2 regions of the Mesorhizobium sp. M0772 genome follow, and region 1 is predicted to be linked to the other one. Evidence: riboswitches for the same ligand, from Rfam matches in the RefSeq annotation. Region 1 holds a riboswitch; the other holds the start of a gene.
What was found. Region 1 has a riboswitch for S-adenosylmethionine ahead of metX (homoserine O-acetyltransferase MetX). Riboswitches for the same ligand answer to the same signal wherever they lie in the genome.

Region 1 (14,885 bases):
GACCGATGGCCATCATGTCTGCAGATTGCGCCAACGAAGCCGGTCGTCGGGCTTCGATCTCACAGGGAGTTCAGCCATGGCCGCCTACGCCGTCGCCCATATGCGTCAAGTCACAATGGGCCCGCAGATTGTCGAGTATCTGCAGAGGATCGACGCCACATTGGAGCCGTTCGGCGGCCGCTTCCTTGTCCACGGCGGCGACATGGACGTGGTCGAAAACGAATGGCCCGGGCATCTGATCGTCATCGAGTTTCCGGACAGGGCGCATGCGTGGGGCTGGTACGATTCATCAGCCTATCGGGTGATTCTGGCCTTGCGCACCGACAACTCCCACGCCGATGTGATCATCGCCGATGGCGTTCAGCACCCGCACAAGGCGACGAACGTGCTGGAATAGGGGCAAACTACCGCTTCAGCAAGAACACCGCTTGCTGGCCGAAGAAATTCCAGAACCACCATGGCATCGACAGGCCGATCTTCTGGCCGTTGCCGTCGAGCGCGGTGGCTTTCTCGACCGAAGCGCCGAGTTCCTCGACCAGATTGACGAAGTCGCGGATGGTGCAGAAATGGATGTTGGGCGTGTCGTACCAGGAATAGGGCAGGTCCGCGGTTACCGGCATCCGGCCCTTGACGAACAGCGACAGCCGCACCCGCCAGTGGCCGAAATTGGGGAAGGAGACGATGGCGCGGTTGCCGATTCGCAGCAGCTCGTCGAGCACCAGCTTCGGGTTGCGGGTCGCCTGCAGCGTCTGTGACAGGACGACGAAGTCAAAACCCTTGTCCGGATAGAATTCGAGGTCGGTGTCGGCATCGCCCTGGATGACCGAGAGGCCGCGCGCAACGCATTCATTGACGCCGCGCTGTGACAGCTCCAGCCCGCGGCCGTCGACCTGCTTGGTCTCCTGCAGGAGTTCGAGCAGCAGGCCGTCGCCGGAGCCGACATCGAGCACCCGCGACTGCGGCGGTATCAGGTTGGCCACGACTTCGAGGTCGACGCGCTGGCTGCCATTGACGCTCATGAGGCGAGCCCCCTTGCGCGGGCCGCCGAGCCGATGAAGCCCTTGATGGCGGCAAACAGTTCGGGTTCATCGAGCAGGAAGGCATCATGGCCGCGGTCGGTGTCGATCTCGACGAAGGAGACGGAGGCGCCGGCGGCGTTGAGCGCATGCACGATCGAGCGGCTCTCCTCGGTCGGGAACAACCAGTCCGAGGTGAAGGACACCAGGCAGAAGCGGGTCTTGGTCCCGGCAAAGGCATCTGCCAACCGGCCGCCATGGTCGGCGGCGAGGTCGAAATAATCCATCGAACGGGTCATGTAGAGGTAGGAGTTGGCGTCGAAGCGGTCGACGAATGTCATGCCCTGGTGGCGCAGATAGCTTTCGATCTGGAAATCTGCGTCGAAACCGAAGGTCAGCGCTTCGCGGTCCTGCAGATTGCGGCCGAATTTCCGATGCAGGGCGGCTTCCGACAGATAGGTGATGTGGGCGGCCATGCGCGCCACGGCGAGCCCCTTTTCCGGGCGCTTGCCGTGCTCGAAATATTTGCCGCCATGCCAGTCCGGATCAGCCATGACAGCCTGGCGGCCGACCTCGTGGAAGGCGATGTTCTGCGAGGAATGGCGTGCGCCTGTGGCGATCGGCAGGGCCGAGAAGACGCGCTCGGAATAGCACGATGCCCATTCCAGCACCTGCATGCCGCCCATCGAGCCGCCGAGCACGCAAAACAGCTTTTCGATGCCGAAATGGTCGACCAGCATCAATTGCGCCCGCACCATGTCGCGGATGGTGATGATTGGCAGGTCGAGGCCGTAGGGCTTGCCGGTGGCGGGATTGGTCGAGGCCGGACCGGTGGAGCCGAGGCAGCCGCCGATGACGTTGGAGCAAATGACGAAGAAGCGGTTGGTGTCGATGATCTTGCCGGGACCGATCAGCACTTCCCACCAGCCGGGCTTGCCGGTCACCGGATTGGTGCTGGCGACATGCTGGTCGCCGGTCAGCGCGTGGCAGACCAGGATGGCGTTGGTGCGGGCATCGTTGAGGGCGCCATATGTCTGGTAGGCGATCTGGAACGGCGACAAAAGCGTGCCGGCGTCGAGCTTCAGCGGCTTGTCAGGGCCAAAACGCAACACAGGGCTCGACGGGTTGTCGGCCTCGTTGTTGGTTTTTGTAGCGCGGAGCGCGGCCATGTGACTCTCCTTGCCCGCCGTCAGGCAATAAAAAACCGGCAATGCGATCGCAAAGCCGGTTACGTCACGCAAACGGCCCTTTAGCGAGTTGTTTAACGTGGCTGCAAGCCGACCGGCCAAATCACCACGGAACTGTTGCGTTCTTCTAGAACTCGTGCGGCCCGGCGTCAACGGCCAGCTATTGCCCGCCTCTCGACATTCGCGGCTACGGCTTGTATTTCCGCTGCGGCCTCCGGACGGAGGCATTCTTGATGGATTTGCGACATGGACAAGACAGCGGACAAGGCACGGCCGACTCCCCGCGCGGGCATTATGGACATCGACGCCTATGTGCCGGGCAAGAGCACGGCACCGGCCGGCGTCGCCAAGGTCCATAAATTGTCGTCGAACGAGAACCCGCTCGGCCCGTCGCCGAAGGCGATCGAGGCCGCGCGCGAAGTGGCCAGCAAGCTCGATGTCTATCCCGACGGCACCGCCCGCCGGCTGCGCGAGGCGATCGCCGAGGTGCATGGCCTCAACCCGGCAAACATCATCTGCTCCAACGGTTCCGACGAGATTTTGGGCCTGCTGGCGCAGACCTATCTGGCGGCCGGCGATGAGGCCATCATCACCGAACACGCCTTCATGATCTACAAGATCTACATCCAGTCGGCCGGCGGGACACCGGTGACGATCAAGGAAACCGAGGAACGCGCCGACGTCGACGCGATCCTGGCCGCGGTGACACCGCGGACCAAAATCATCTTCCTCGCCAATCCCAACAATCCGACCGGAACCTATCTGCCGTTCCAGGAGGTCCGCCGCCTGCATTCCGCTCTCCCGGGCAACGTGCTTCTGGTGCTCGACGCGGCCTATGCCGAATATGTCAGGCGCAATGACTATGAGGCCGGCATCGAGCTGGCGGGCAGCGCACAGAATGTGGTCATGACCCGCACCTTCTCCAAGCTTGGCCTTGGCGGCGCGCGCATCGGCTGGATGTATGGCCCACTGCACATCGTCGATGCCATCAACCGCATCCGCGGCCCTTTCAACGTTAACGCAACAGCGATCGAGGCCGGCATTGCCGCCATCCGCGACCGCGCCCATGTCGAGCGCAGTTCGTTGCACAACGAGACCTGGCTTACCTGGTTGAATGAAGAACTGACGAAGCTTGGGCTGCGCGTGACGCCCAGCGTCGGCAATTTCGTCCTCATCCACTTTCCCGACGACAAGAAGCATTCGGCTGAGGCGGCGGACGACTACCTCACCCAGCGCGGCTATATATTGCGGCGCGTTACCGGCTATGGCTTTCCCAATGCGCTTCGCATGAGCGTCGGCACCGAAGAAGCCAATCGCGGCGTCATCGAGGCCCTCACGACATTCCTGAAAAGCTGAAACAATGACATTACCGATGTTTGAAAAGATCGCGCTGGTCGGCATCGGCCTGATCGGCTCGTCGCTGGCCCGAATCATCCGCCGCGAGGGCCTGGCCCGCCATGTCGCCATCGCGACGCGCAGCCCGGCCACGCTGGCGCGGGCGAAGGAGCTCGGTCTTGGCGAGAGCTACACCACCGGCGCCAGGGAAGCGGTCCGCGACGCCGACCTGATCATCGTCTCGGTGCCTGTGGGATCGTCGGGCGAGGTGGCGCAAGAGATCGCAGCGGCGCTGAAAAAAGGCGCCATCCTCACCGATGTCGGTTCGACCAAGGCCTCCGTCATTGCGCAAATGCAGCCCTATGTGCCGGACGGCGTGCACTTCATTCCGGGACACCCGCTGGCGGGTACGGAGAAATCGGGCCCGGATGCGGGTTTCGCCGAGCTGTTCGAAAACCGCTGGTGCATCTTCACGCCGCTGCCGGGAACCGATCCGGCCGCGCTGGAAAAGCTGTCGGAATTCTGGCGGCGCTGCGGCTCCAACATCGACACGATGGACCCGCAGCATCATGACATGACGCTGGCCATCGTTTCGCATCTTCCGCACATCATTGCCTACAACATCGTCGGCACGGCCGACGATCTGGAATCGGTGACCAAGTCGGAAGTGATCAAATATTCGGCTTCCGGTTTCCGCGACTTCACCCGTCTGGCCGCCTCCGACCCGACCATGTGGCGCGACGTGTGCCTGCACAACAAGGATGCCATCCTGGAAATGCTGGCGCGCTTTTCGGAGGACCTCGCCTCGCTGCAGCGGGCGATCCGCTGGGGCGACGGCGACAAGCTGTTCGACCTGTTCACCCGCACCCGGGCCGTTCGCCGTTCGATCATCGAGGCCGGCCAGGATATCGACGTGCCGGATTTCGGCCGCCAGGCGGTCGAGCACCCGGTGAAAAGTTAAATCTGTTTCAGACGGGCCAGGTCGCCGCGACCATGGCCATTGCCTCGTCCCTGTTTGGCGCCCCCAGCCGGCCGCCGAAGCGCTGGCATTTGAGCGCGGCCGCCGCGCTGGCAAAGCGCAACGCCTGCTCGATCGGCATGGTTTCCGCCAACGCGACAGCAAAGGCGCCGTGGAAGACGTCGCCGGCGGCAAGCGTGTCGATCGCCTTGATCTTCGGCGCCGCGATGTGGCGCACGCATCCGGCGGACCGGTCATGCCACCAGCTTCCCGCGGCGCCGCCGGTAACCGCCACGAAGGCATCGGTGCGGCTGGCGAGGTCGGCACAGGCGGTTTCGGGGTCCAGCGCATGGCCGCAGACGATGCGTGCCGCCGTCTCCGAAGCGACGATGTGCGATGCCAGCGGCAGCAGGCGCTCCAGCACCTCAACCGGCGCCGTGTCGGCGTCGAGGATGGCGGGACGGCCGGCGCTGCGCGCGGCGGTCAAGGCAAGAGCGGCGGCGCCCGGCCAGCGCACATCGACCAGCACGGCATCGAAGCCGGAAAGATCGGCGACAGGCACCGCCTCGGGGTCGGCCTGCGCCTTTGGGTCGTAGAAGGGCACGATGATGCGCTCGCCATGAGCGTCGACCAGGATCGCGGCCAGCGCCGAGCGGGCGCCTTCGACGCGGCGGACAAAGCGGCAATCGACGCCCTCGGCCTCGATGCCGGCCAGCAATTGGTCGCCGACGGCATCGTCACCTGCACTTGCCCACAGGAACACCTCGGCGCCGAGACGGCGGGCGGCGCAGGCAGCACTTGTCGCCATGCCCGAGGCGATCTGGATGCCGTCCGAGGCGATGAACTTGCCCTGATGCGTGGGCAGGGTTTCGACGCGCAGGATGGTATCCAGCGTCAGCGCGCCAACGCTCAGCAGTTTCACCGGTCGGTTCATGCGTCGGCTTGCTCGAGCACGATCTCTCCCCAAAAGCCGTTCCCGCTCTTTGCGATCATGCTCTATCTCTTTGTTTTAACGCAATTCCGGACGGAAAACCGCTCACAGTTTTCCTGGAATTGCTCTAATCGAGCGGCTTGATCTTGCCCAGCGGAATGAAGCCGAGCGAGGCCTTGCCCTTCACCACCTTGAGCGGCATCGACGGTTCGTTGCCGAGCAGCGCCAGACCGGCAAAGCCTTGCTCGATCTGGCTCTTCTGCTCGGGGATTGCGGTGGCGAGGATTGCCGCCACGGCTTTGGGATCCTGCAGCTTGATCGTCAGGTCGGCATTGACCTGGCCGTTGGCGTCGACCGACACCGGGCCGGAGACGGTGATGCGCGCGGTTCCCGACGACAGATCGAGCTTGTGGATGTCGACCGCCTGGCCGCGCAGGCTCCTGGCCTGCGTCTTCATCAGCGCGACGCCGTTCTTCAGCGTCGCGTCGCCGCTGCCGTCGAGCGGCGGCAGCACGCGCCCGCCGATCGCGTCGGCGTCGATCTCAAGATCGGTGAAGCTTCCGGTATAGCCAAGGTCCTGGCCGTCGGGTCGCAACTCGCCCGCCGCCGTTCCGGCGCTGAACAGTGAAACCGGGTCGGTGTCGTCGGCCGGATCGGTCTGGCCGGACAAGCTCTCGGCCTGCAGCGAAATGCTGCGTGGCAAGGGCCAGGAGAGCTTGGCATTGGCCTGCAGATTGTCCCAATCGATCCATAGCGGCGCCATCCCGGGCACCGAGGTCCGCAGTGGCCCACGCAACTCGGCGGCAGGCGACAAAGGCCGGATGAGTTCTGCAACGAAGTTGAAGCTGCCTGCCGAGGCGGCAACGTTTCTGGCGTCGTCCTCGTAAGCCAGATTGTCACAGGAGATGGCAAAACGCAGGGGGTAGCCGCTGACGGTGAGGTTGGCGCAGCCGGCCTCGATGCCTTTGTCCTTGAGCGAGGCCACCGCCTTGTCGGCTTCGCTGCTGACGCGACCGGCGACATAGAACCAGACCGCGCTGTAGGCGCCGAACAGCATAACGACCAAGGCAGCGAGCCACATCAGCCGGTGGCGAAACTTCGACGGACGCTCGTCACTTGACGTCATGCTGCGGCTTTCATTAACGCGGGCGTGTTGCGGGTGGACTGTGGTTACGCAACAAGCAAAAACACAGAAGAGCACCGATTCCGATGCGGCGGCGTCACCTTCGTGCAATCAGGCTTGGCGATATGGGCGATTTTTGGGTTTTTGGCTATGGCTCGCTGATCTGGCGGCCGGGATTTGCGCATGTGGAGACCCGCCGCGCGCGGCTTTACGGCTACCGCCGGTCGCTCTGCGTCTATTCCTTCGTGCATCGCGGCACGCGTCAGCGGCCGGGCCTGGTGCTCGGCCTCGACCGTGGCGGCTCCTGCATCGGGCTGGCGTTTCGCGTGCCCGGCGAGCTGCGCGATGAGGTGCTGACCTATCTGCGCGAGCGCGAATTGGTGACCAGCGTCTACCTCGAGCGTGTGCTCGATATCAGTCTCGACGTGAATGGTGCGGCCGCGGGAGAGAGAGTGAAAGCGGTCGCCTATATCGTCGACCGCCAGCATGAGCAGTATGCCGGCGGGCTCGATGCCGCGCATGCGGCAGGTGTTATCCGTGGCGCCGTCGGCCAGTCCGGAAACAACGAGGACTATGTGCTCAACACGCTGCAGCATCTCGCGGCGCTGGGTATCAGCGACCACTGGCTGGAAGAGGTGGCGAAGCGGATCGCCTCGTGAGCCGGTAGACCACGGCGAGCCTGCAGCGAAGCGCTCGCGCCTTTGTGAAGCGCTGGCCCGCTGGAAAAATTGGCTGAGGCCTTTGACCTCGGCGCGGCGAGACCTAGCTTAGCTGCGGCCCGAAGCATTCGGGTCGCCCGCCGCCAGCCCACGGAGCCCCGTCTTGCAAAAACGCCGTCTCGGTCAAACCGACCTTTCCATCGCGCCGCTGGTCCTGGGCGGCAATGTCTTCGGCTGGACCGCGGACGAGAAGACCTCCTTCGACCTGCTCGACCGGTTCGGCGACGCCGGCCTCAACGCTATCGATACTGCCGATGCCTATTCGCGCTGGGTGCCGGGCCACGCGGGCGGCGAGTCCGAGACCATCATCGGCAAATGGATGAAAAGCCGCGGCAACCGTGACAAGATCATCGTCATCACCAAGGTCGGCTCGGATATGGGACAAGGCAAGAAGGATCTGTCCGCTGCCCATATCGAAAGGGCGGTCGAGGCGTCGCTTGAGCGGCTGCAGACCGATGTGATCGACCTCTATTTGTCGCACTGGCCGGACCCGACCACGCCTTACGAAGAGACGCTCGGCGCCTACCAGAAGCTGCTCGCTGCCGGCAAGGTCCGCCATATCGGCGCCTCGAATCTCGACGCCGGCCAGCTGCGCGCCGCGCTCGATGTTGCCAGCCTGCGCGGGCTGCCGCGCTACAGCGTGCTGCAGCCGGAATACAATCTCTACGACCGCTCATCCTTCGACGGGCCGCTGCATGATCTGTGCGTGGCCGAGGATATCGGCGTCATCACCTATTTCAGCCTCGCCAAGGGGTTTTTGAGCGGCAAATACCGTAGCGAGGCCGATCTCGGCAAAAGTGAACGCGGCGGCGGCGTGAAGGCTTATCTCAATGCCCGCGGCATGCGCATTCTGGCCGCACTCGACACTGTGGCGGCGCGCCATTCGGCCAAGCAGGCGGAAGTAGCACTCGCCTGGGTGATGGCGCAGCCCGGCATCACCGCGCCGATCGCCAGCGCCACGACGCTGGACCAGGTCGACAGCCTGGTGCGCGCCGCATCGCTGAAGCTCAGCGCGGAGGATCTCGTGGCGCTGGACAAGGCCAGCGCCTAGCCGCGCAGGTTCGGCACGATCGTTCAAGACGACGGCTGTCCGCCTTGCCACACTGTTCTCCATTATTGCGGAGAAGAGGCAGCATGGCCGCAGACATTCTTTCGCAGGCGCAGCCCTGGCAGCAATTGCTGGCGCTGGTGCTGGCGGCAACCGTCGTCATGGGCAGTCCTGGCCCGGCGACGATCAGCGTCACGGCCATAGGGGCCGCCTTCGGCCTGCGCAATTCGCTTCACTACACATCGGGGATCATTTTAGGCACGGTCGCGGTGCTGCTGGTAGTGGCCACCGGCATCAAGGCTATCCTCACCTCGATGCCGGGCGTAGCGCCAGTGCTGGCGGTCGCTTCCGCCGCCTATATTCTCTACCTCGCCTACAGAATAGCGACAGCGCCGCCGCTGGCCGCGCGTGACAGCAGCGCGGTTCTGCCGACCTTCCTCGGCGGCTTACTGCTCGCCGTTGCCAACCCGAAAGCCTATGTGGCGATTGCTGCGGTCCTTGCTGGCTCCGCGACCGCAGCCGGCGCCGATGCTCTCGGCATCCCGGCCAGGCTGGCGGTTCTCACCCTGATGATCGTAGCCATCCATGTGCTGTGGCTGCTGGCCGGCGCGGCCTTCGCCCGCACCCTGCGCCAGCCGCTGGCGTCGCGGATCATCAATCTGGCCTTCGCGGCGACGCTGGTGCTGACCACGGCGCTGGCGGCGTGGCCTTGAGCCGGCCCGCAGAAGAGATCAAGCTTTGGTCTTTTTTGTTTTGGCGGAATACAGGACGGAAAAAACCGCTCACACTTTTCCTGGAATTGCTTTGGCGGCCGCGGCGAGTTCGGCCAGCCGCTTGACCGCCGTCGGCGGCATTTGCGGCGGGTTAGGAGCCTGCGATGCCTCGATCAGCAGCTGGTCGCAGGCGACTTCCGTATCGCCGATCAGCCGGTCCATGAATTCGTCCTTGCCGAGCCCGGGCGGAATCGGCGGCAGGAAGCGGGCCTTGATGGTGCCGGGAAAGCGCAAGAATTTGCGGCGAGGCCAATAGAGGCCGGCGACATGGGCGACCGGTACCACCGGGACGCCAAGCTGCGTATAGAGCTCGACAATGCCGTATTTGTAAGCCGGCTCGTCGCCTGGCGCTCGGCGCGTGCCTTCGGGGTAGATAATCAGCTGGCGCGGATTGCGCCCCATCTCCTGCTTTGTCGATGCAACGACCTGCTTCAACGCCTTGGAGCGGCTGCCGCGGTGAACCGGGATCATCCGCATCTTCAGGATGTACCAGCCGAAGAAGGGGATCCAGGTCAGCTCGCGCTTCAGGATATAAAGCGGATCGTGGAGGAAGGGAAAGAAAGCGATCGCGTCCCAAAACGACTGGTGTTTCGGCGCCAGGATGAAAGAGCCCTCCGGCAGGTTCTCGACGCCGGTGATGTCGCTCCTGGTGCCGGCGATCTTGTCGTAGAGCCACAGGCTGGTGCGCGACCAGAATTTCGGCACGAACCAGGCGCGATGGCGTGGCGAGAGGAAGTAGTAAGGGGTCCAGAGGACCATCTGGACGATCAGATTGACATAGAAGACGAAGTTGAACGCCAGCGAGCGGATATAGAGCATGCGGGGAAGGGCCCGTTGAGGAGGTGTGCGTTGGTTACACCAAGCGCGGGCAAAAAGGAAACGCCGCAATGGCCTGACATAGGCCGGCTCGCCACTGACTCAAGCCAGTCTCAACTCACCACGTCGCCTGCAATAGCCGCTGCTTCAGCCGCGGAGCGGCGAAATCGAGGAACGCCCTGAGTTTCACCGCCAGCAGGCCTTGGCCGGCATGGACGAGGCTCACCGGCCACGGCTGCGGCTCGAAGGGTCGCAAGACCGGGACGAGCACGCCGGAACGTACTGCGTCCGCGATCTGGTAGGAGAGCACCCGCGTCATCCCGGCGCCTGCAATCGCGGCATCGATTGCAGCTTCCGCCGTGTTGACGCGCAGCCGTGAGTGGATCGGCACGATCAGTTCGCCCTTGTCGCCGGCAAAGCTCCAGCTGGCGAGCGCTGCAGGCCCTTCGAAACTGATGCATTCATGCGCGGCCAGATCGTCCGGCGTCCGCGGCATGCCATGCGCGGCGATATAGGCGGGGCTGGCGCACACGACGCGACGGATCGCGCCGACGCGGATGGCAATGAGGCTCGAAGGCGCAAGCTCGCCGATGCGGATGGCAAGGTCGAGATGTTCCTCCGCCAGTTGGGTTATCCGGTCAGCCAGCGTCAGGCGAATGTTGACTTGAGGATAAGCCGCCAGGAATTCGGTGACGACAGGCAGCACGTGCAGGCGACCAAAGACGACCGGCGCGGTGATGAACAGGTCGCCGGTCGGCGTGCTGTATTCGCCGGCAGCGGTGCGTTCGGCTTCGCCGACCTCGCCGAGGATGCGGCGGCAGGCGGCGAGATAGGCCTGGCCGGCATCGGTCAGCGTGAGCTGCCGGGTCGAACGGTTCAGCAGGCGCGCCTGAAGATGCTTTTCGAGGTCGGAAACCTTGCGGCTGACCGTTGCCAGTGGAATGCCGAAATGGCGGCCGGCAGCGGAAAGGCTGCCCGCTTCCACCGCGGCGACGAACAGCGACATGGCTTCGAGACGATCCATAGTTTCTTCCGGAAATTGGAAGGATAGCTTGCAACTATGCCATCTACATCCAAAACATGGAAGGACCTACCTCTTCGCTTACAATGGCCGTGTTTCGGCCCCGCGGAGGCTTCCATGAATGCTCATACTTTCACCAGCGATGTCGCCTTCACGCCGACCGTCAAGGCGATCCAGACCCGCAAAGGTTCGCGCAAGGCCTATGCCAGCGCCGAGGAGCGCGGCGGATGGCGCGCCCATATCACGCCCGACCTCGCCGACTTCATCGCGGCGCAGACCAGCGTCTTCCTGTCGACGGCAAATGGCGAGGGTCAGCCCTATGTCCAGCATCGCGGCGGGCCAGCCGGCTTCCTCAAGGTGCTGGACGAGAAGACCATCGGCTTTGCCGATTTCTCCGGGAACAGGCAGTTCATCACGCAGGGGAATCTCGCCGACAACAACCAGGCATTCCTGTTCCTGATCGACTATGCGCATCGCCAGCGCGTCAAGATCTGGGGCACGGCGCGCGTCGTCGAGGACGATGCCGAGCTTCTGGCAAGGCTGATGCCGCAGGACTACAAGGCGCGCCCCGAGCAGGTCATCCTGTTCACCGTCTCGGCCTGGGATGCCAATTGCCCGCAACACATTCCGCAGCGATTCGAGGCCGCCGATGTCGCGGCCGCACTCGCCGAACGCGACAAGCGGATTGAAAGCCTCGAACAGGAGATTGCGCGGCTGCGTGGCCCGGAAGACGGCACGGTCAAGGGGTAATCGAGCGCCGTCAGAGTCGTCTGTTTGGACGCAATTCCCAAGGGAAAGCGTACGTGCTTTTCCCGGGGAAACCGCTACACACTTTTCCTGGAATTGCTTTAGTCCTTGGCGGTCGAAACCTCGGCCAGTGCGACGCTGTCGGCAGTCTGGCGGACCGGGACGACGCCGCGCGCAAGCGCCAGCAGGTATTTGCTGTATTCGGTCAGAAGCACGCGTAGCGCTTCCGGCTTGGTCAGCCAGTCGCCATTGTCCAGATTGGTGTTGACCACCGGATAGGGTTCAAGCCTGGCGCCATGCAGCAGGCGGCCCATCTCGAGCAGGCTGCGCGGCATGTGGTAATTGTTGGTGACGAGGATGACGCTGCCATAGGCGTGGCTCTCCACCCATTTAGCGCTTTCCTCGGCATTGCCGATCGTGTCGAGCGCGGCGCGGTCGATGTCGACACAGCAGGAAAACAGCGCCTTGTCGCCGCCGGTAGCAGCCTGCAATTGGCGGCGGCTGGCAGAGGGATGCACGCCTGAGATCAGCAGCCGCTCGCCCTTGCCGGAGGCAAGCAGATCGAGTGCTGCGTCGAGGCGGGCCTGACCGCCGGTCAAGACGATGATCGCATCGGCCTTGGCCGGGTTGGTCGGGGTCGTCATGTGGCTGACCTTGCTGGCGAACCAGCCGAAGCCACCGGCAAACAGGGCCACCAGCAGCAGTAGACAGAGGGAGGCGAGACGCAGGGCGGTGCGCAAACGGCCCAGCCCGGTACGCACACGCAAACGCACCACTGGCATCTGTCCAGCCGTTCCGGTCGACTCCCGCGCGTTCATCATCCTATGGTTAATCCTGAAATGCCCTTTTGGTAAGGAAAAAAGCGCACATTGCGTTACGTCGGTTTTCGATCCGTGATCGTCCCTTCCATTCCTGTCCTTGCCCCCGAACTGTTTTCGCTTCTGCCCTCACGGTTCACCCCGCATCCGGCTGGCGGACATCGATGTCGCTGAGATAGGCGACGACGGTGGCGTGCGAGGTCGCCGCTGTCAGTCCGCCGATCACCAGCACCATCAGGCCGACGCCGAGATAGCCTGCCGATCCGATGGCGAAATTGCCGAACAAAGCGGTGGCCTGGTCGGCCTGCGGCGTTGCCATGTTGCGCGACGACCACCAGGAAAAGACGATGAAAACCAGGATCGCGGCTGCGCCGCCGGCGGCCGCGCCCTTCATGCCGGTGACCAGGAAATGCCAGCGGAATTCGCGCGCGATGAAGCGCGCCTCGGCGCCGACGAAATGCAGCACTTCGATGATATGGCCGTTACCCGCCATAGCGCCGCGCGTCGCAAACACTACGGTCAGCACCGTCGCCGACAGCATCAGGACCAGCACGGCGATGCCGATGGTGACCGTGGTGCGGGCCATGGCGACCAGCCGGTCGACCCATGTACGGTGATCGTCGAGCGAAGCACTCGGCAGCTTGGGCGTGAGCGCCGCACGGATGGCGCTAAAGTCGGGCGGACTGGTCTCGTCGATGGTGACGATGATCAGGCGCGGCACCGGCAATTCGTCGATATTCAGGCCCGAGCCCAGCCATGGCTCCAACAGACGCGCGGTGGCGTCGCGATCGATGATCCGGGTTTCCTTCACGCCGGGGAATTCGCCGACGATCTGCGAGGCCTGGGCAAGGGCTGCCTCCATGTCGAGGCCGTCGACCGGTTTGATCTGAATCGTCGCCTCGCGCGAGATCTGGTTTTCCCAGACCGAGGCAGTGTCGCGCACCAGCGTGACGGCGCCGAAAGTCAGGCAGGACAGGAAGGTCATGATGGCGATGACCAGCACCAAGGCGCGGCCGGCAATATTCTGCGCCGGCACGATCGGCGCCATGCGGCGCTGGACGCGCTGCGTCGTCGTCGCGGGCTCGGCGGCGTCTTCATGCAGCTGTTCGGCCGATAGCTCAGTCATAAATATCCAGCCTTCCGCCGGCCAGGATCATGCGGCGCGCGTCGACCTGTTCCATCAGGCCGAGATCGTGAGTGGCGATCACCACAGCGGTGCCGAGCCGGTTGAGCTCGATGAACAGCCTGAGCAGCCGGCGTGCCAGCGGCGGGTCGACATTGCCGGTCGGCTCGTCGGCAAGCAGGATTTCGGGCTGTTCGATCAAGGCCCGGGCGATTGCCGCGCGCTGCTTTTCGCCACCCGAAAGGACCGGCGGCAGCACATGCATGCGCTCGCCCAGGCCAACCCATTTCAAAAGTTCGGTGACGTCGGTGCGGTAGCTCGCTTCCTCGCGGCCGCGCACGCGCAGCGGCAGAGCGACATTCTCATAGGTGGTCATGTGGTCGAGCAGGCGGAAATCCTGGAACACCACGCCGATCCGGCGCCTGAGATGCGGCAGTTCAGCGCGCGAGATGCGCGAGCGGTCCTTGCCGAAGATGGTGATCAGCCCGCGTGTCGGCTTCAGCGACATGAACAGAAGGCGCAGCAGCGTCGTCTTGCCGGCGCCGGAGGGCCCGCTCAGGAACTGGAAGGAGCTCTCCGGAATGTGCAGGGAGATGTCGCGGAGGATTTCCGGACCCATGCCATAGCGGAGGCCGACATTTTCGAAGCGGATCACGTGCGACGACCTGAGGGCGGCGGCGTGCCAGCCCTTTCTGTCCAACGACCATCGGCCGCCATGGTTAACCGTCGGTTAATTTTCGCTGTTCTTGAGTGCGTCACAAGGGTTCCGGAGGGAAGCGTTAACCATTTCCATTTACGCAAAAGAAACGAAGAGGCAACAGCGGGGCCATGATGGCTGAGCAGCGAACCGCGCGCCCGGTTTCCGGCGAAATCATGACCGGGACAAGTGTCGCACCGGAATCGCGTCCTGTGGCGACCGACATCGTCGATGCGGATTATGAGGTGCTGCCGCAGCCGATCCCATGTGTAGAAGCCATGCCGACGCCGGCGCGCGACATCGCGACGCCGTCGATCGAAGGCATGGAGATGCTGCGCAAATCAGATGCGTCAGCCGGGCGGCCGGCATCGCGTGGCGGGCCGATCTTCTGGATTGCCGGCATCGGTGCGGCGCTTGCCGCCTTCTGGGTCTCGGGTGGCCACGTGCTGGTGCGCCAGACGCCATTCTGGTCAGTCGAACAGCAGGAGGGCGCCGTACTCAGCATTGCCGGCGTCACCTCGCGTGTCGACGCCTCGGGACCCACCCCGGTGCTGTTCGTGGATGGCGAGGCCG
Region 2 (14,885 bases), on a different contig from region 1:
CGAACTCGCTGGTCAAGGGTCTCAAGGAGCGCTTCCCGAACACCAAGCCGTGGAACGTCGAACTGTTCGGCGGCTCGCCGGACGACAACAACGCATTCTTCTTCTACAACGGCGCAATCTCGGTGCTGCAGCCGCTGATCGATGACGGCTCGATCAAGATCAAGTCCGGTCAGACCGGCATGGACAAGGTCGGCACGCTGCGCTGGCTCGCCGCGACCGCCCAGGCGCGCATGGACAACCTGCTGTCGGCCAACTACTCGGACGGCAGCCGCGTCGATGGCGTTCTTTCGCCCTATGACGGCCTGTCGCGCGGCATCACCGCTTCGCTGCGCGCCGTCGGTTACGGTACCGACGCCCAGCCGTGGCCGATCGTGACCGGCCAGGACGCCGAGACCGCTTCGGTCAAGCTGATCATCACGGGCGAGCAATACTCGACCGTGTTCAAGGACACCCGCGAACTGGCCAAGGCCACCGTCGAACTCGTCGACAAGGTGCTCTCGGGCGGCAAGCCGGACGGCCTCGATGAAAAGACCTACAACAACGACGTCAAGGTCGTCCCCTCGATCCTTTTGACGCCGCATGAGGTCGACAAGTCGAACTACCAGGCACTGGTCGTCGACTCCGGCTACATCAAGGCCGACGAACTGAAGTAATCCGTTTATAAAGACAGGGGTCCTGCGCGACGCAGGACCCCTTTCCGTTCACAAGCGACCCCGGTATTGTTTCTACCGGACTTTGTTTCCGTGCATGTCGTTGTCTCAAACCGCAAGCACTTTTGAGCGACATGCAACAGGAGGAGCTTGCCCTGATGACGACGATTTTGGAGATGCGCGACATCACCAAGACGTTCCCCGGCGTGAAGGCGCTGTCGAACGTCAACCTCAGCGTCGAGGAAGGCGAGATCCACGCCGTGGTTGGCGAGAACGGCGCCGGCAAGTCGACGCTGATGAAGGTTCTGTCGGGCGTCTATCCCGCCGGCACATATGACGGCCAGATCATTTTTCAGGGTCAGGAATGCCAGTTCAAAGGTATCCATGACAGCGAACACAAGGGCATCGTCATCATCCACCAGGAGCTAGCGCTGGTGCCGATGCTGTCGATCACCGAGAATATCTTCCTCGGCAACGAAAACGCCCGATATGGCGTCATCGACTGGGATGCCAACGAGGCGCGCACCGCTGCCTTGTTGAAGAAGGTGGGCCTCAAGGAGGACCCCAAGACACTGATCACCAATATCGGCGTCGGCAAGCAGCAGTTGGTCGAGATCGCCAAGGCGCTGAGCAAGGACGTCAAGCTTTTGATCCTCGATGAGCCGACCGCGTCGCTCAGCGAGAAAGACAGCCAGGCGCTGCTCGATCTTCTGCTCGAATTCAAGCGACAAGGCATGACCTCGATCCTGATCTCGCACAAGCTCAACGAGATCAACCGGGTCGCCGACAAGGTAACCGTCATCCGTGACGGGCGCACCATCGAGACGCTGGCCAAGAAGGATATCTCCGAAGACCGCATCATCACCTCGATGGTCGGCCGTTCGCTCGACGACCGCTATCCGCCGCGCGAGCCCAAGATCGGCGAAGTCGTGTTCGAGGTGAAAAACTGGTCGGTCTATCACCCGCTCCATGCCGAGCGGCAGGTGATCAAGGGCATCGACCTCAATGTGCGCAAGGGCGAGGTGGTCGGCATCGCCGGGCTGATGGGCGCCGGCCGCACCGAATTCGCCATGAGCCTGTTCGGCCGCTCCTATGGCCGCCGCATCACCGGCGAAGTGCTGCTCAAGGGCAAGCCGGTCGATGTCTCCTCGGTAAGCAAGGCGGTCCAACACGGCATCGCCTATGTCACCGAGGACCGCAAGACCTACGGCCTCAACCTCATCGACCATATCAAGCATAACATTACGCTGGCCAATCTCGACGGCGTGTCGCGCCACAGCGTGATCGACGACATGCGCGAACTTGCGGTCGCCAACGACTATCGCAAGAAGACCAATATCCGTGCGTCAAGCGTCTATCAGATGACCGGCAATCTTTCCGGCGGCAACCAGCAGAAGGTGGTGCTGTCGAAATGGCTGTTTGCCGATCCTGACGTGCTGATCCTCGACGAGCCGACACGCGGCATCGATGTCGGCGCCAAGTATGAAATCTACACGATCATCGCGCGCCTTGCCTCGGAGGGTAAGGCGATCGTGGTCATCTCGTCGGAAATGCCGGAATTGCTGGGGATTACCGACCGCATCTACGTCATGAACGAAGGGCGCATGGTGGGCGAAATGCCGGCGGCGGAAGCAAGCCAGGAAAAGATAATGCGCGCCATCGTCCGGGGAGAAGGAAAAGCAGCATGAGCACCGAAAGCGCCCCCGCCCCGCAGGGCAACGTCGCCGACGAACAGCGCCCGCGCATCGCCGTCTCGGCGCTGGCGACGAATTTACGCGAATACGGACTGATCATAGCCCTGATCGTCATCATGCTGTTCTTCCAGTTCACCACGTCGGGGACGTTGTTCAAGCCGGTCAACCTCAGCAATCTGGTGCAGCAGAACTCCTTCATCATCGTGATGGCGCTGGGCATGCTGCTGGTGATCGTATCGGGCTATATCGACCTCAGCGTCGGATCGGTCGCCGGTTTCATTGGCGCGCTGGCGGCAAACATGATGGTCATCTGGCAACTCGGACCGCTGAGCAATCCCCTGGTGGTTTCGATCGTCTGCCTGGTCGCGGGTGGCCTGATCGGCGCCGCGCAAGGGTATTGGATCGCCTATCACCGGATACCGAGCTTCATTGTCACGCTGGCCGGAATGCTGATCTTCCGCGGCATTTGCCAGGCGTTGCTTGGCGGCGGCTCGTCGGTGGGTCCGCTTCCCGACGACTTCAAGATGCTCAGTTCCGGCTTCATCCCGGATGTGATCGGCCCACTGACGCTCGTCCCGCCGGTCGTGAACGCAGCCGGCAAGACCATCATGGGCAGCGGCGTGACCCTGCACATGACGACGGTCGTGCTGGGGCTGATCGCCGTGCTCGCCTATGCCTATTTCGGGGTCCGCACCCGGCGCAAACGAGAACGCCATGGTTATGAGGCCGAGCCCTTCACCCTGTTCGTCGTCAAGACGCTGGTCGCCAGCGCGCTGGCGCTGTTCCTGGTCTATGAGTTTGCCAGCTACCGCGGCCTGCCCGTGGTGCTGCTGGTCATGGGCGTGCTGATCACGCTGTTCGTCTTCGTCACCAAGCGCATGACCATCGGGAGGCGCATCTACGCCATGGGCGGCAATCCCAAGGCGGCGCAGCTGTCGGGCATCAACACCGAGCGGCTGACGCTGATGGTGTTCATCAATATGGGCGTGCTGTCGGCGCTTGGCGGCCTGATCATCGCGGCTCGTCTCGGCCAGGCGGTGCCGGCGGCGGGTCTCGGCTCGGAGCTCGATGTCATCGCCGCAGTGTTCATCGGCGGCGCCTCGGCGATGGGCGGCGTCGGCCAGGTTATCGGGGCGGTCGTCGGCGGCTTCATCATGGGCGTGATGAACAACGGCATGTCGATCATGGGCGTCAATGTCGACTGGCAGCAGGTGGTCAAAGGCCTGGTGCTGCTCGGCGCCGTGATCTTCGACGTCTACAACAAGAACAAGGCCTGACAAGCTTCAGCGAGGCAAGCAGGAGGCATACGGTCGCGGCGCAGCCGGCAAGTTGTCGGCATAAGAAGTCCCCCGAGGGATGGAGCTCGCGAGCGCAATCCGGACGAAGAGTTCAACCCGTGGCGCGGCGAGGTCCGAGCCGCGCAGGTCAAGGTTTGCCAAGGGGCAACCCGGCCAAGGCACATGAGAGAGGATTTCATCATGCTAATCTCCCAGATCCTCGACGACGCCGAGACCATCCGCGTCGTCGCCCGCAATGGCGGCGGCAAGACCAGGATCATCAACGGCGCCCGCAGCGTCTATTCGCTGGCCATGGAAGCCGCGCGCACCGGAACGGGCCTCGCCGCGCTGATCGAGCGCAAGGGGTTCGGTGAAGCGATAGACCTCGACGCCGTCTACAAGAAGGGCCGGCTGGTGTCGCCGATCAACCATCCCGATCCTGCGCATCTGCATCTGACCGGCACCGGCCTGACCCATCTCGGCTCGGCGGCGACGCGCGATTCCATGCACAAGAAGCTCAGCGATGGCGGCGAGGAGCAGCTTACCGATTCCATGAAGATGTTCCGCATGGGGCTCGAAGGCGGCAAGCCGGCCAAGGGCCAGACCGGCGTGCAGCCGGAATGGTTCTACAAGGGCAACGGCACCATGGCGGTGGCGCCGGGCGCCGCACTGATGTCGCCGGCCTTTGCGCAGGACGCCGGCGAGGAGCCGGAAATCGCCGGCATCTATGTCATCGGCGACGACGGCGCGCCGTTCCGCGTCGGCTTCACGCTGTCGAACGAGTTTTCCGATCATGTTACCGAGCGGGTGAACTATCTGTTCCTGGCACATTCCAAACTGCGCAACGCCTCGTTCGGGCCGGAAATCCTGATCGGCGACCTGCCGGCCGACGTCAGGGGCTCATCGCGAATCTATCGCGACAGCAATTTGCTGTGGGAAAAGCCGTTCCTGTCGGGCGAAGCGAACATGTCGCACACAATCGCCAATCTCGAACATCATCACTTCAAATATTCGGCCTTCCGCCAGCCGGGCGACGTGCATGTGCACATGTTCGGCACGGCGACGCTGTCCTTTGCCGACGGCATCAAGACTCAGGCCGGCGACGTTTTCGAGATCGAGGCCGCGGATTTCGGCCTGCCGCTGCGCAACCCGCTGGAGATTGAGCAGCCGGTGAAGGTGGCGGTGAAGGCGCTTTGAGAGCGTAATCTCCCTCCTTGAGGGGGAGATGTCGCCGAAGGCGACAGAGGGGGTCGTTGCGCGTGGAGCGCTAAAGTCTTCCGCGGCTGAGAGGCGCTGGCATTCTACGCGCAGCGACCCCCTCTGGCCTGCCGGCCATCTCCCCCTCAAGGGGGGAGATTTGGCAGTTCCAACCTCAATAAATATCGAAATCGAAATACTTGGCCTGGATCTTCTTGTAAGTGCCGTCGGCGACGATGGCGTCTATCGCCGCGTTGAGCTTGTCGCGAAGTGCCGTGTCCTCCAGGCGGACAGCGATGCCGGCTTGCGTCTCGGTGCCCTTGACGTCACCGACAAGCTTGCAGCAGCCGTCGCTCGCCTTCTTCAGCCAGTCCATCAGCACGAATTTGTCGGAGATGACGGCGTCGAGACGGCCGTTCTGCAAGTCGGTGATCGCCTCTTCCTGGGTGGGGTAGAGTTTCGCCTCGGCGCCGGCCTTGCCATAGGCGTCCTGCGCATAGTCGGCCTGGGTGGTCGAGGCCTGCGCGCCCACCGTCTTGCCGGCAAGGGCTGCCGGTTCGGTGGAAGTGAGGTCGCTGTCCTTGGGCGCCACCAGCGCCAGCGGCGTCGTGTAGTATTTGTTGGTGAAGGCGACCTGTTTCTTGCGCTCCTCGGTGATGCTCATCGAGGCGATGATGGCGTCGAACTTTTTCGCCTGCAGCGCCGGGATGATGCCGTCCCAGTCCTGGGTGACGATCTCGCACTCGACCTTCATCTGCGCACATAGCGCATTGGCAATGTCGATGTCGAAGCCCTCGATCTTGCCGTCCGCGGTGATGGTGTTGAAGGGCGGATAAGCGCCCTCGGTGCCGATCTTCAATTTCTCCTGCGCCTCAGCCAGCGAGCCGGCCGATATCACCAGCATGGCAGCGCTCGCTGCCGATATGATCCATCTTGAAATCTGCATTTTGGTTCCCCTTGCGCGCCGTTCTCTTGCCGGCCACCGAAAGGCAGCCAAGCATGGTGAGGCAGCGCAGGCAAGTATTTTGCCTGACGGTGATCGAAGGTTCAGCCGGCGGGGCGGAAATGCTTGGAGAGCTTGAGGCCTTGCGCCTGGTAATTCGAGCCGAGATCGGTGCCGTAAAGCGCCTGCGGCCGCTTCAGCATGTGTTCGTAGACCAGCCGGCCGACGATCTGGCCGTGGTCGAGGATGAACGGCACTTCGTGGCTGCGCACTTCGAGCACCGCCCGGCTGCCGGTGCCGCCTGAGGCCGAATGGCCGAAGCCCGGATCGAAGAAGCCGGCATAGTGAACACGGAATTCGCCAACCAGCGGATCGAAGGGCGTCATCTCGGCGGCGTAGAGCGGCGGCACGTGCACGGCTTCGCGGCTGACCAGGATGTAGAACTCGTCCGGGTCGAGCACCAGTTCGCCGGCGCCGCTCTTGTAGAGCGGCTCCCAGAAATCGACGGCATCCTGGGCGGCGCGCTTGTCGACATCGACCAAGCCGGTGTGATGCTTGCCGCGATAGCCGACCAGGCCGTTCTGGTCGCCGTCAAGATCGATCGACAGCGCAATGCCGCCGCCGGAAATGTTGGGCGGCTCGGTCGCCACCAGCATCTCGGCGCGGTGCAATTCGTTCAGTTCTGCCTCCGACAACAGCGCGTTGCCAGTGCGAAAGCGGATCTGCGACAGCCTCGATCCGGCGCGTACGACGATCGGGAAGGTGCGTGGACTGACTTCGAGATAAAGCGGCCCGTGATAGCCGGGGGCGATCTTGTCGAACTCATGGCCGCGATCGGTCATCACCCGGGTGAAGATGTCGAGCCGGCCGGTCGAGCTTTTCGGGTTGGCCGAGGCCGACACGTTTGCGGGCAGCGCCAGGCTTTCGAGCAGCGGCACGATGTAGACGCAGCCGGTTTCCAGCACCGCGCCCTCGGCGAGACTGAATTCGTGCAATTTCAGCCGGTGAAGCTTGTCGGCCACCAGATGATCGGGACCCGGCAGGAAGGAGGCGCGCACGCGAAAAGCCTTGTCGCCGAGCCTGAGATCGAGGCTCGCCGGCTGCACCTGGTCGACATCGAGCGCGCGCGGCGACTTCAGCGCGCCGGACTGAAACAGCGCGGAAATGTCCTGATCGGGAAGAATGCCTGTCTGCCGCAAAAGGCTGGCTCCGCTCCAAGGTCGGTCTCTTTGTGGCAGGTTCTTGCCGCAAAACCGCTGGATATTATTGCGGAACCTGCCTGGTACAAACCTCTTAATGAAGCCGGCAATTGACGCAAGCGCAGGTGAGGTCTAAAGGGTCGTTATCCCGTGGTGATTTGGCCGGTCGGCTTGCAGCCACGTTAAACAAGTCGCTAAAGGACCGTCGGGCCGCAAGGCCATATGGACCGGTTGCGACTTTCGCGGCCGGTTTTTTTGTGTCTGGAACAAAAGCGATGAGCACCAAGAAGCGTAACTGGAAACCTCAGACCGCACTCGTGCACGGGGGAACGCTGCGTTCCCAGTTCGGCGAGACGTCGGAAGCGATGTACCTCACCCAAGGCTATGTCTACGAGACGGCGCAGGCTGCCGAGGCCCGTTTCAAGGGCGAGGAGCCGGGCTTCATCTATTCGCGCTATGCCAACCCTACTGTCGACATGTTCGAAAAGCGCATGTGCGCGCTGGAGGGTGCCGAAGATGCGCGCGCCACGGCGTCCGGCATGGCGGCGGTGTCGGCAGCGCTCCTGTGCAGCGCCAAAGCCGGCGACCATATCGTTGCGGCGCGCGCGCTGTTCGGCTCCTGCCGCTGGGTGGTGGAGACGCTGGCGCCGAAATACGGCATCGAGGCAACGCTGGTCGACGGCACCGACATCGCCAACTGGGAAAAGGCGGTGCGGCCGAACACGAAACTGTTCTTCCTGGAAAGCCCGACCAATCCGACGCTGGAAGTGGTCGACATCGCAGCGGTGGCGGCGCTCGCCACCTCGATCGGCGCCAGGCTGATCGTCGACAATGTCTTTGCCACGCCCTTGCAGCAGAAGCCCTTGCAGCTCGGCGCCCATATCGTCGTCTACTCCGCGACCAAGCACATTGACGGCCAGGGACGCTGTCTCGGCGGCATCATCCTGTCCGACAAGAAATGGATCGACGAGAATTTGCACGACTATTTCCGCCACACCGGCCCGAGCCTGTCGCCGTTCAACGCCTGGACGCTGCTCAAGGGCCTGGAGACGCTGCCGGTTCGGGTGCGCCAGCAGACGGAAAGCGCGGCCAAGATCGCGGATTTCCTGGCAGGACGGCCGGAAATCGCCCGCGTCATCTATCCCGGCCGCGCCGACCACCCGCAGGCCGACATCGTCAAGAAGCAGATGACGGGCGGATCGACGCTGATCTGCCTCGACGTGAAGGGCGGCAAGCAGGCGGCCTTCGCCTTGCAGAACGCGCTCGACATCGTGCTGATCTCCAACAATCTCGGCGACGCCAAGAGCCTGATCACCCATCCGGCGACCACCACGCACAAGAACCTCAGCGACGAAGCTCGCGCCGAGCTTGGCATCGGGCCGGGAACGCTCAGGCTGTCGGTCGGTCTTGAGGATACGGACGATCTGCTGGAGGACGTTGCGCAGGCGCTGAAGGCAGCCGGGTAGGCCGCGAGGCGTCACGCTCCCGACGAAGCCTCTTCCAGCTCGGCTGCCTTGGTGCCGATGATCATGGTGTTGCCGCGCCAATCGACGGCGCCGCTCAGCCAGCCGCGCGCCCATATGGCGGGAAGCATCATGTCGCGGACCATCATCGCCGGGACCATGCGCAGCGACAGATGCCAGCCCTTGGCCGCGGCCAGCGCGCATTCGGGAATGTAGGCCGCCGTCAGCACGGCCAACACCGTGGCCGGCAGGCTGATGCCGGCACTTGCTGCCGCCACCAGCGCCAACGCCAACGGCACGGCGACGCCGGTCAGGATCTCGGGTGCGAAAAACAGCGGGAAAGTGACGCGGCGCAACCGCGCCCAGCGCGCCTGACGCGACCAGATGTCGGCAAGTCGGCGCTGCCCCAGTGGTTGCTCGAAAGGCGAGGCAACGAGATTGACGCGCAGGCCCAGTCCGTTGACCAGCTTGGTTGCAGCAGCATCCTCGGCGATCTCGGCGGCCAGCGCGCGGATACCGCCATTGGTATCGAGCATCGGCTTGTTCCACAGCATGCTCTTGCCCTGGGCAAAGCCGAGGCCAAGCGCCTCGCCGGCATATTGCCAGCGCGCCTGCAGCGTGTTGAGGAACGCGCATTCGACCTCGGCCCAGAAGCCTTCCGGCCGCGAGCCGATCGGCGTCGAGCAGATAAGCCCGGTATTGGTCCGCCAGGCCGCCATCAGGTGCTGGACGTAATCCCTAGGCATCAGCACGTTGGAATCCGCCAGAATAACCCAATGATTGCGCGCCGCTTCCCAGCCCTTGACGCAGTTGTTGAGCTTCGGGTTGCTGCTGACGCGGTCGTCGCCGATCAGCAGCCGGGCCGGCACGTTGGGAAACAGGACGATCGCCCTGTTTATCAGTTTGACGACGGGATCGTCGGCGTGAGCGACGCAGAAGATCAGTTCGTAGCGCGGCCAGTCGAGCGAGAAGGCTCGCTGCAGCGTCTCTTGTGTGAACGGCTCCACGCCGCGCGACGGCACGACGATCGAGACCGGTGGCTGCTCGTCGGACGGCGGAGGGATAAGGCGACGCGCTTGCAGTTTCGACGAAGCAAGCAGGATGCTGGCGAGATTGGAAAGAAGCAAAGCGGAGGAAGCGAAGGCGGCTGTGAGAGCTGGTTCCATCGAGATCTGGTCACTCCGGAAAGGCCGCTCGCGGCTGCTTTGTCAGTCGACAGATGGGCCTTGAGTCGCCGGCAAGGTTTGCGCACACCAACACTGTCATGTGTCACTTAAATGACATTGTTTGTCGGCACCTCCGCTTTGAGGCTGGCAGGACATGCCGTTGTGCGCGTATCAAACCGCATAGCGCGACAAATGTTCCTTGCCGCGCAACCGGAGCAGCCCATGTATCGCGCCGTCACGCGCAACATCGAAGTGCAGGTCAGACCGTTCTACCTGGAGGACCGCTCGGACCCGGCGGAGAACCGTTATGTCTGGGGCTACCAGGTGACGATCGACAACCAGTCCGACGATTTCGTGCAGCTTATGTCGCGTTACTGGCACATCACCGACGGCAGCGGCCGGATCGAGGAAGTGCGCGGCGCCGGCGTGGTCGGCGACCAGCCTGAGCTCAATCCCGGCGACAGCTATCAATACACGTCAGGCTGCCCGCTCTCGACGCCCTCCGGCTTCATGGTCGGCCACTACACCATGCGCAACAAAAAGGGCGAGACGTTCGACGTCGATATTCCCGCGTTTTCGCTGGATCTGCCGGGGACGCGGCGGACGGTGAATTAAGGGTTTTCTCCCCATCTCTATACGGGGAGAAATGCCCGGCAGTGCAATGAGGGGCGCCGCCGGACTCATGAGGTTATCTTCCACGCACATGACGTAGGCTATGCGCGGCCATTCACCAAAGTTCGCGCTGCCCCTCATCCGCCCTTCGGGCACCTTCTCCCCGTGAACGGGGAGAAGGAAGAGATGCTACTGAGCTGCAAACTCCGCCGGGTCGAAGTCGTACTGCTTCGAGCAGAACTCGCAGGCGACGTGGATGCCGCCATCTTCGGTGCTGTCCTTGATCTCCTGCGCGGAAAACCCCTTGAGGATGCCGCGTATCTTGTCCCTTGAGCAGGAACATTGGTCGGCGACCGGCACGCCGCCGAAGACGCGCACGCCATGTTCGTGGAACAGCCTGTAGAGCAGCCGCTCGGCGCCGATGGTCGGGTCGATCAGCTCGGTCGGCTCGATGGTGCCGAGCAGCGCCACCAGCTCGCGCCACGAATTGTCGGCCGGCTCCTGCGTCACGTCACGCGGATCGCCGTCGCCGCCCGAAATGTCGGGCACGCGCATGCGCTCGGGTGACTGCGGCAGGAACTGCGCCAGGATACCGCCGGCGCGCCACTGCTCGCGCGCACCGCCGGGGCCGGGCGTCAGCAGCTTGGCCACCGACAGCCGGAGGTCGGTCGGGATCTGCTCCGACTGGCGGAAATAGGTGCGCGCGGCGTCTTCCAGCGTCTCGCCGTCGAGCTGGACGATGCCCTGATAGCGCTGCGTGTGCGCGCCTTGGTCGATGGTCAGCGCCAAAACGCCGCTGCCCAGCAGCGTCTGCTGCGAGGTCTGGCCTGCGGCCACCAGGGCCTCCAGCCGGTCGGCATCGAAGCGCGCATAGGCGCGCAATGCCGAGGGCGTGGAGAAATCCGCGACCAGCATGTCGACAGGCCCGTCGGTGCGGGTCTGCAGGATGAACTTGCCTTCGAATTTGAGCGAGGTGCCGAGCAGCACCGTCAGCACACAGGCTTCCGCGAGCAGGCGGGCGACCGGCTCGGGATAGTCGTGACGGTTGAGGATGGCGTCGAGCATCGGCCCGAGTTGCACGGTGCGGCCGCGCACGTCGAGCGGGCCGACCTCGAAGGGTACGACATGATCGTCGCCGGCATAGCCGAACTCGCCGAGTTTGGGGTGATGTTCAGTCACTTGATGCGTTTCCAACATGACAAAGCTCCAGGGCGCGGCCATGCGGCCCGGAGGGGTGCATGCGTCCAAACGCGCTTGATTTGCGTGATGCGGCGCAAATAGGCATCACGCCGCCCCGGATCAAGCGCTTGGAGATCAAGCGCCTGGAGATCAAGCGCCCAGACACCAGGCCAAAACCGCCTTCTGGGCGTGAAGCCGGTTCTCGGCTTCGTCGAAGACCACCGAATGCGGACCGTCGATGACCTCGTCGGTCACTTCCTCGCCGCGGTGCGCCGGCAGGCAGTGCATGAACAGGGCGTCGGGCTTGGCCCTGGCCATCAGCGCCGCATTGACCTGATAGGGTGAGAAGACATTATGGCCGCGGGCGCGGTGTTCCTGGCCCATAGACACCCAGCAGTCGGTGACGATGCAGTCGGCTTGGTCGACGGCCTCTTCGGGCGAGCGGGTGAAGTGCAGCTTGCCGCCATTGGACTTCGACCAGTCGATGTGCTTCTGCGCCGGCTCGCTGCCTTCCGGCACTGCGACGTTCAGGTTGAAGCGGAACCGCGCCGAGGCTTCGAGCAGCGAATGCAGCACGTTGTTGCCGTCGCCGGTCCAGGCGATGGTCTTGCCGGCAACCGGACCGCGATGCTCCTCGAAGGTCATGATGTCGGCCATCAGCTGACAGGGATGGGTGTCGTCGGTCAGCCCGTTGATGACCGGAATCGTGGCATTCTCGGTCAGCTCGAGCAGCCGCTCATGCGACGTGGTGCGGATCATGATGGCGTCGACATAGCGCGACAGCACCTTGGCGGTGTCGGCAATGGTCTCGGAGCGGCCGAGCTGCATTTCGGTGCCGGTCAGCATGATGGTCTCGCCGCCGAGCTGTCGCATGCCGACGTCGAAGGACACGCGCGTGCGCGTCGACGGCTTGTCGAAGATCATGGCCAGCACCTTGCCTTCGAGCGGTTTGGTCCGTTCGCCGGCCTTGAGGCGCGCCTTGCGCACCACCGCATCGTCCAGCATCAGGCGCAGATCGCCTTCGGAAACGGCGGAAAGATCGGTGAAATGGCGAAGGCTCATCGGGAATGGTTCTCGGGATTACTTCGCGGCGGCCGCGGCGATGGCGTCGGTCAGGCCCTTGGCGGCGGCGCGGATGCGATCGAGCGCTTCGCCGATCTCGGCGTCGGTGACGGTCAGCGGCGGCAGCAGACGAATGACGTTGTCGCCGGCCGGCACCGCCAGCAGATGCTGGTCGCGCAGCGCCATGTTGACCTTGGTGTTTGGCATGGCGCATTTCAGGCCAAGCATCAGGCCGCTGCCCCTGATGCCTTCGATGACATCAGGAAATTCGTCGGCGACCGCCGCCAGGCCCTGCTTCATCAGCAATGCCTTGCGCTGGACGTCTTCGAGGAAGCCGTCTTCCAGCACGACGTCGAGCACAGCGTTGCCGACCGCCATGGCCAGCGGATTGCCGCCGAAAGTGGTGCCATGCACGCCTGCCGTCATGCCGACGACAGCGTCGTCGGTGGCGAGGCACGCGCCCATCGGGAAGCCGCCGCCAATGCCCTTGGCAATCGCCATGATGTCGGGCGTCACGCCGGTCCATTCATGCGCGAACAGCTTTCCGGTGCGACCGATACCGCACTGGACCTCATCGAAGATCAGCAGCAGGCCATGCTGGTCGCAGAGCTGCCGCAGCCGCTTCAAGGATTGCGTCGGCACCGGGCGGATGCCGCCCTCGCCCTGTACCGGTTCGATCAGGATCGCGGCGGTCTCTGGTGTGATCGCCTTCTCGGCGGCGTCGATGTCGTCGAAGCCGACCTGGTCGAAGCCTTCGACCTTGGGGCCGAAGCCTTCGAGATATTTGTACTGGCCGCCGGCGGCGATGGTCGCCAGCGTGCGGCCGTGGAAGGCGCCTTCGAAGGTAATGACCCGGAAGCGCTCGGGATGGCCCTTGACGAACTGGTAGCGCCGCGCCGTCTTGATCGCGCATTCGAGCGCCTCGGCGCCGGAATTGGTGAAGAACACCTTGTCGGCGAAGGTGGCGTCAGCCAGCCGCTCGCCGAGCCGGGCCTGCCCCGGGATCTCGTAGAGATTGGAGACGTGCCAGAGCTTGGCCGCCTGTTCGGTCAGCGCCGAGACCAGATGCGGATGGCTGTGGCCCAACGAATTGACCGCGATGCCGCCAGCGAAATCGAGATATCGCTCGCCCTTGTCGGTAACCAGCCAGGTGCCTTCGCCATGATCGAAGGCCAAAGGGGCGCGGGCAAAGGTCTCGTAAAGCGCCGAACCGCTCATTATATGCGTCTCCGGTACCGGAAAAATCAAAAAAGCCGCCAAAGCGGCGGCCTTTGCGGCTTATCGTGTTTTTCGGCCATGAAGTCAACGAAAACGTCGTGCAGAGGCGCGTGGCCAGCTCCCGACGAGACGCCGGCTCATAAGCGACCGGGCAAGTTGGGGAAAACCTAAAAAACCGATTCGTGTTGCACCTGGGACTCTTGTCACCGAGTCAACACATGAGGTAATTGTAGTCGGGAAATAACTAGATTTCGTGCGGCGGACCTAATCACCTAATATATGTGGTGTCTGCCCCGGCAAAGATTGCCGGGTCGGGAACGGATTCCGGCTGCCGCACACATAGCAGGAGCGCGGTCTCATGAACTGGACTGACGAGCGGGTCGAACTTCTCAGGAAACTGTGGTCGGAGGGCTTGAGCGCAAGCCAGATCGCCGCACAACTCGGCGGGGTCAGCCGCAACGCGGTCATCGGCAAGGTGCACCGGCTGAAGCTGTCGGGCCGCGGACGCTCGACCGCGACGCCGGCGCGTCAGAAGAAGACAACGCAGGGATCTTCGATCCAGAAATCGGTGCCTCGCGCCGCAACCACGCAGCGCCATGTCACGACTTCGATCGGGGCGAACGCACTGCAGGCGCAGTTCGACGCCGAGCCGGTGGCGCGCCACTACATCCGCCCGGTCGAAAACGTCGTCGTGCCGATCTCGCGGCATCTGCAGCTCACCGATCTCACCGAGCGCACCTGCAAATGGCCGAATGGCGATCCGCTATCGGAAGACTTCAACTTCTGCGGCAACGAGGCGGCTGAAACCGGACCTTACTGCAAGTACCACGCAAGGGTGGCGTTCCAGCCGGCTTCAGAGCGGCGCAGGAGCCGGTAGTTAGGAATAGGGATTGGGGACTGGGCAGTAGGGAATGGGGTAGCGCTCGTGAGGCGCTACCTTATTCTGCCTACTGCCTACTGCCTACTGCCTACCATCACAGCCACCCACTCTTCCGAAATCGCCAATACAAAAACGAGCAGATCAGCGCGATCGAGACCAATACGACGGGATAGCCGTATTGCATCTTCAGTTCCGGCATGTCGTCGAAATTCATGCCGTAAATGCCGGCGAGCGCCGTCGGCACCGCCAGGATCGCCGCCCATGAGGCCAGCTTCTTGGTGTTCGCGGTTTCCTGGCTCTGGCCGACCAGCAGGCTGGCTTCGAAAGCGAACGCCAGAACCTCGC

Region 2: another riboswitch for S-adenosylmethionine. It lies ahead of NKI06_RS08475 (O-succinylhomoserine sulfhydrylase); the one in region 1 lies ahead of metX (homoserine O-acetyltransferase MetX).

What each region holds. Positions count from the first base shown of each region.
Region 1 covers NZ_JAMYPB010000007.1:83,230-98,114, reverse strand. Annotated here, with positions in the region: gene NKI06_RS06930 (DUF1330 domain-containing protein) at 77-397, shown strand; gene metW (methionine biosynthesis protein MetW) at 405-1,019, opposite strand; gene metX (homoserine O-acetyltransferase MetX) at 1,016-2,185, opposite strand; SAM riboswitch at 2,246-2,323, opposite strand; gene hisC (histidinol-phosphate transaminase) at 2,450-3,559, shown strand; gene NKI06_RS06910 (prephenate/arogenate dehydrogenase family protein) at 3,564-4,499, shown strand; gene NKI06_RS06905 (sugar kinase) at 4,507-5,430, opposite strand; gene NKI06_RS06900 (DUF2125 domain-containing protein) at 5,555-6,553, opposite strand; gene NKI06_RS06895 (gamma-glutamylcyclotransferase) at 6,676-7,209, shown strand; gene NKI06_RS06890 (aldo/keto reductase) at 7,373-8,320, shown strand; gene NKI06_RS06885 (LysE family translocator) at 8,404-9,030, shown strand; gene NKI06_RS06880 (lysophospholipid acyltransferase family protein) at 9,100-9,909, opposite strand; gene NKI06_RS06875 (LysR family transcriptional regulator) at 10,025-10,930, opposite strand; gene NKI06_RS06870 (pyridoxamine 5'-phosphate oxidase family protein) at 11,045-11,677, shown strand; gene NKI06_RS06865 (YdcF family protein) at 11,776-12,495, opposite strand; gene NKI06_RS06860 (cell division protein FtsX) at 12,629-13,618, opposite strand; gene ftsE (cell division ATP-binding protein FtsE) at 13,611-14,270, opposite strand; gene NKI06_RS06850 (hypothetical protein) at 14,444-14,885, shown strand, end outside.
Region 2 covers NZ_JAMYPB010000009.1:41,286-56,170, forward strand. Annotated here, with positions in the region: gene chvE (multiple monosaccharide ABC transporter substrate-binding protein) at 1-653, shown strand, start outside; gene mmsA (multiple monosaccharide ABC transporter ATP-binding protein) at 806-2,338, shown strand; gene mmsB (multiple monosaccharide ABC transporter permease) at 2,335-3,621, shown strand; gene araD1 (AraD1 family protein) at 3,823-4,818, shown strand; gene NKI06_RS08465 (ABC transporter substrate-binding protein) at 4,994-5,764, opposite strand; gene NKI06_RS08470 (2'-deoxycytidine 5'-triphosphate deaminase) at 5,866-6,960, opposite strand; SAM riboswitch at 7,101-7,178, shown strand; gene NKI06_RS08475 (O-succinylhomoserine sulfhydrylase) at 7,236-8,426, shown strand; gene NKI06_RS08480 (ceramide glucosyltransferase) at 8,438-9,589, opposite strand; gene apaG (Co2+/Mg2+ efflux facilitator ApaG/CorD) at 9,812-10,204, shown strand; gene NKI06_RS08490 (Hsp33 family molecular chaperone) at 10,391-11,422, opposite strand; gene argF (ornithine carbamoyltransferase) at 11,531-12,442, opposite strand; gene NKI06_RS08500 (aspartate aminotransferase family protein) at 12,461-13,660, opposite strand; gene NKI06_RS08505 (GcrA family cell cycle regulator) at 14,019-14,537, shown strand; gene NKI06_RS08510 (magnesium and cobalt transport protein CorA) at 14,635-14,885, opposite strand, start outside.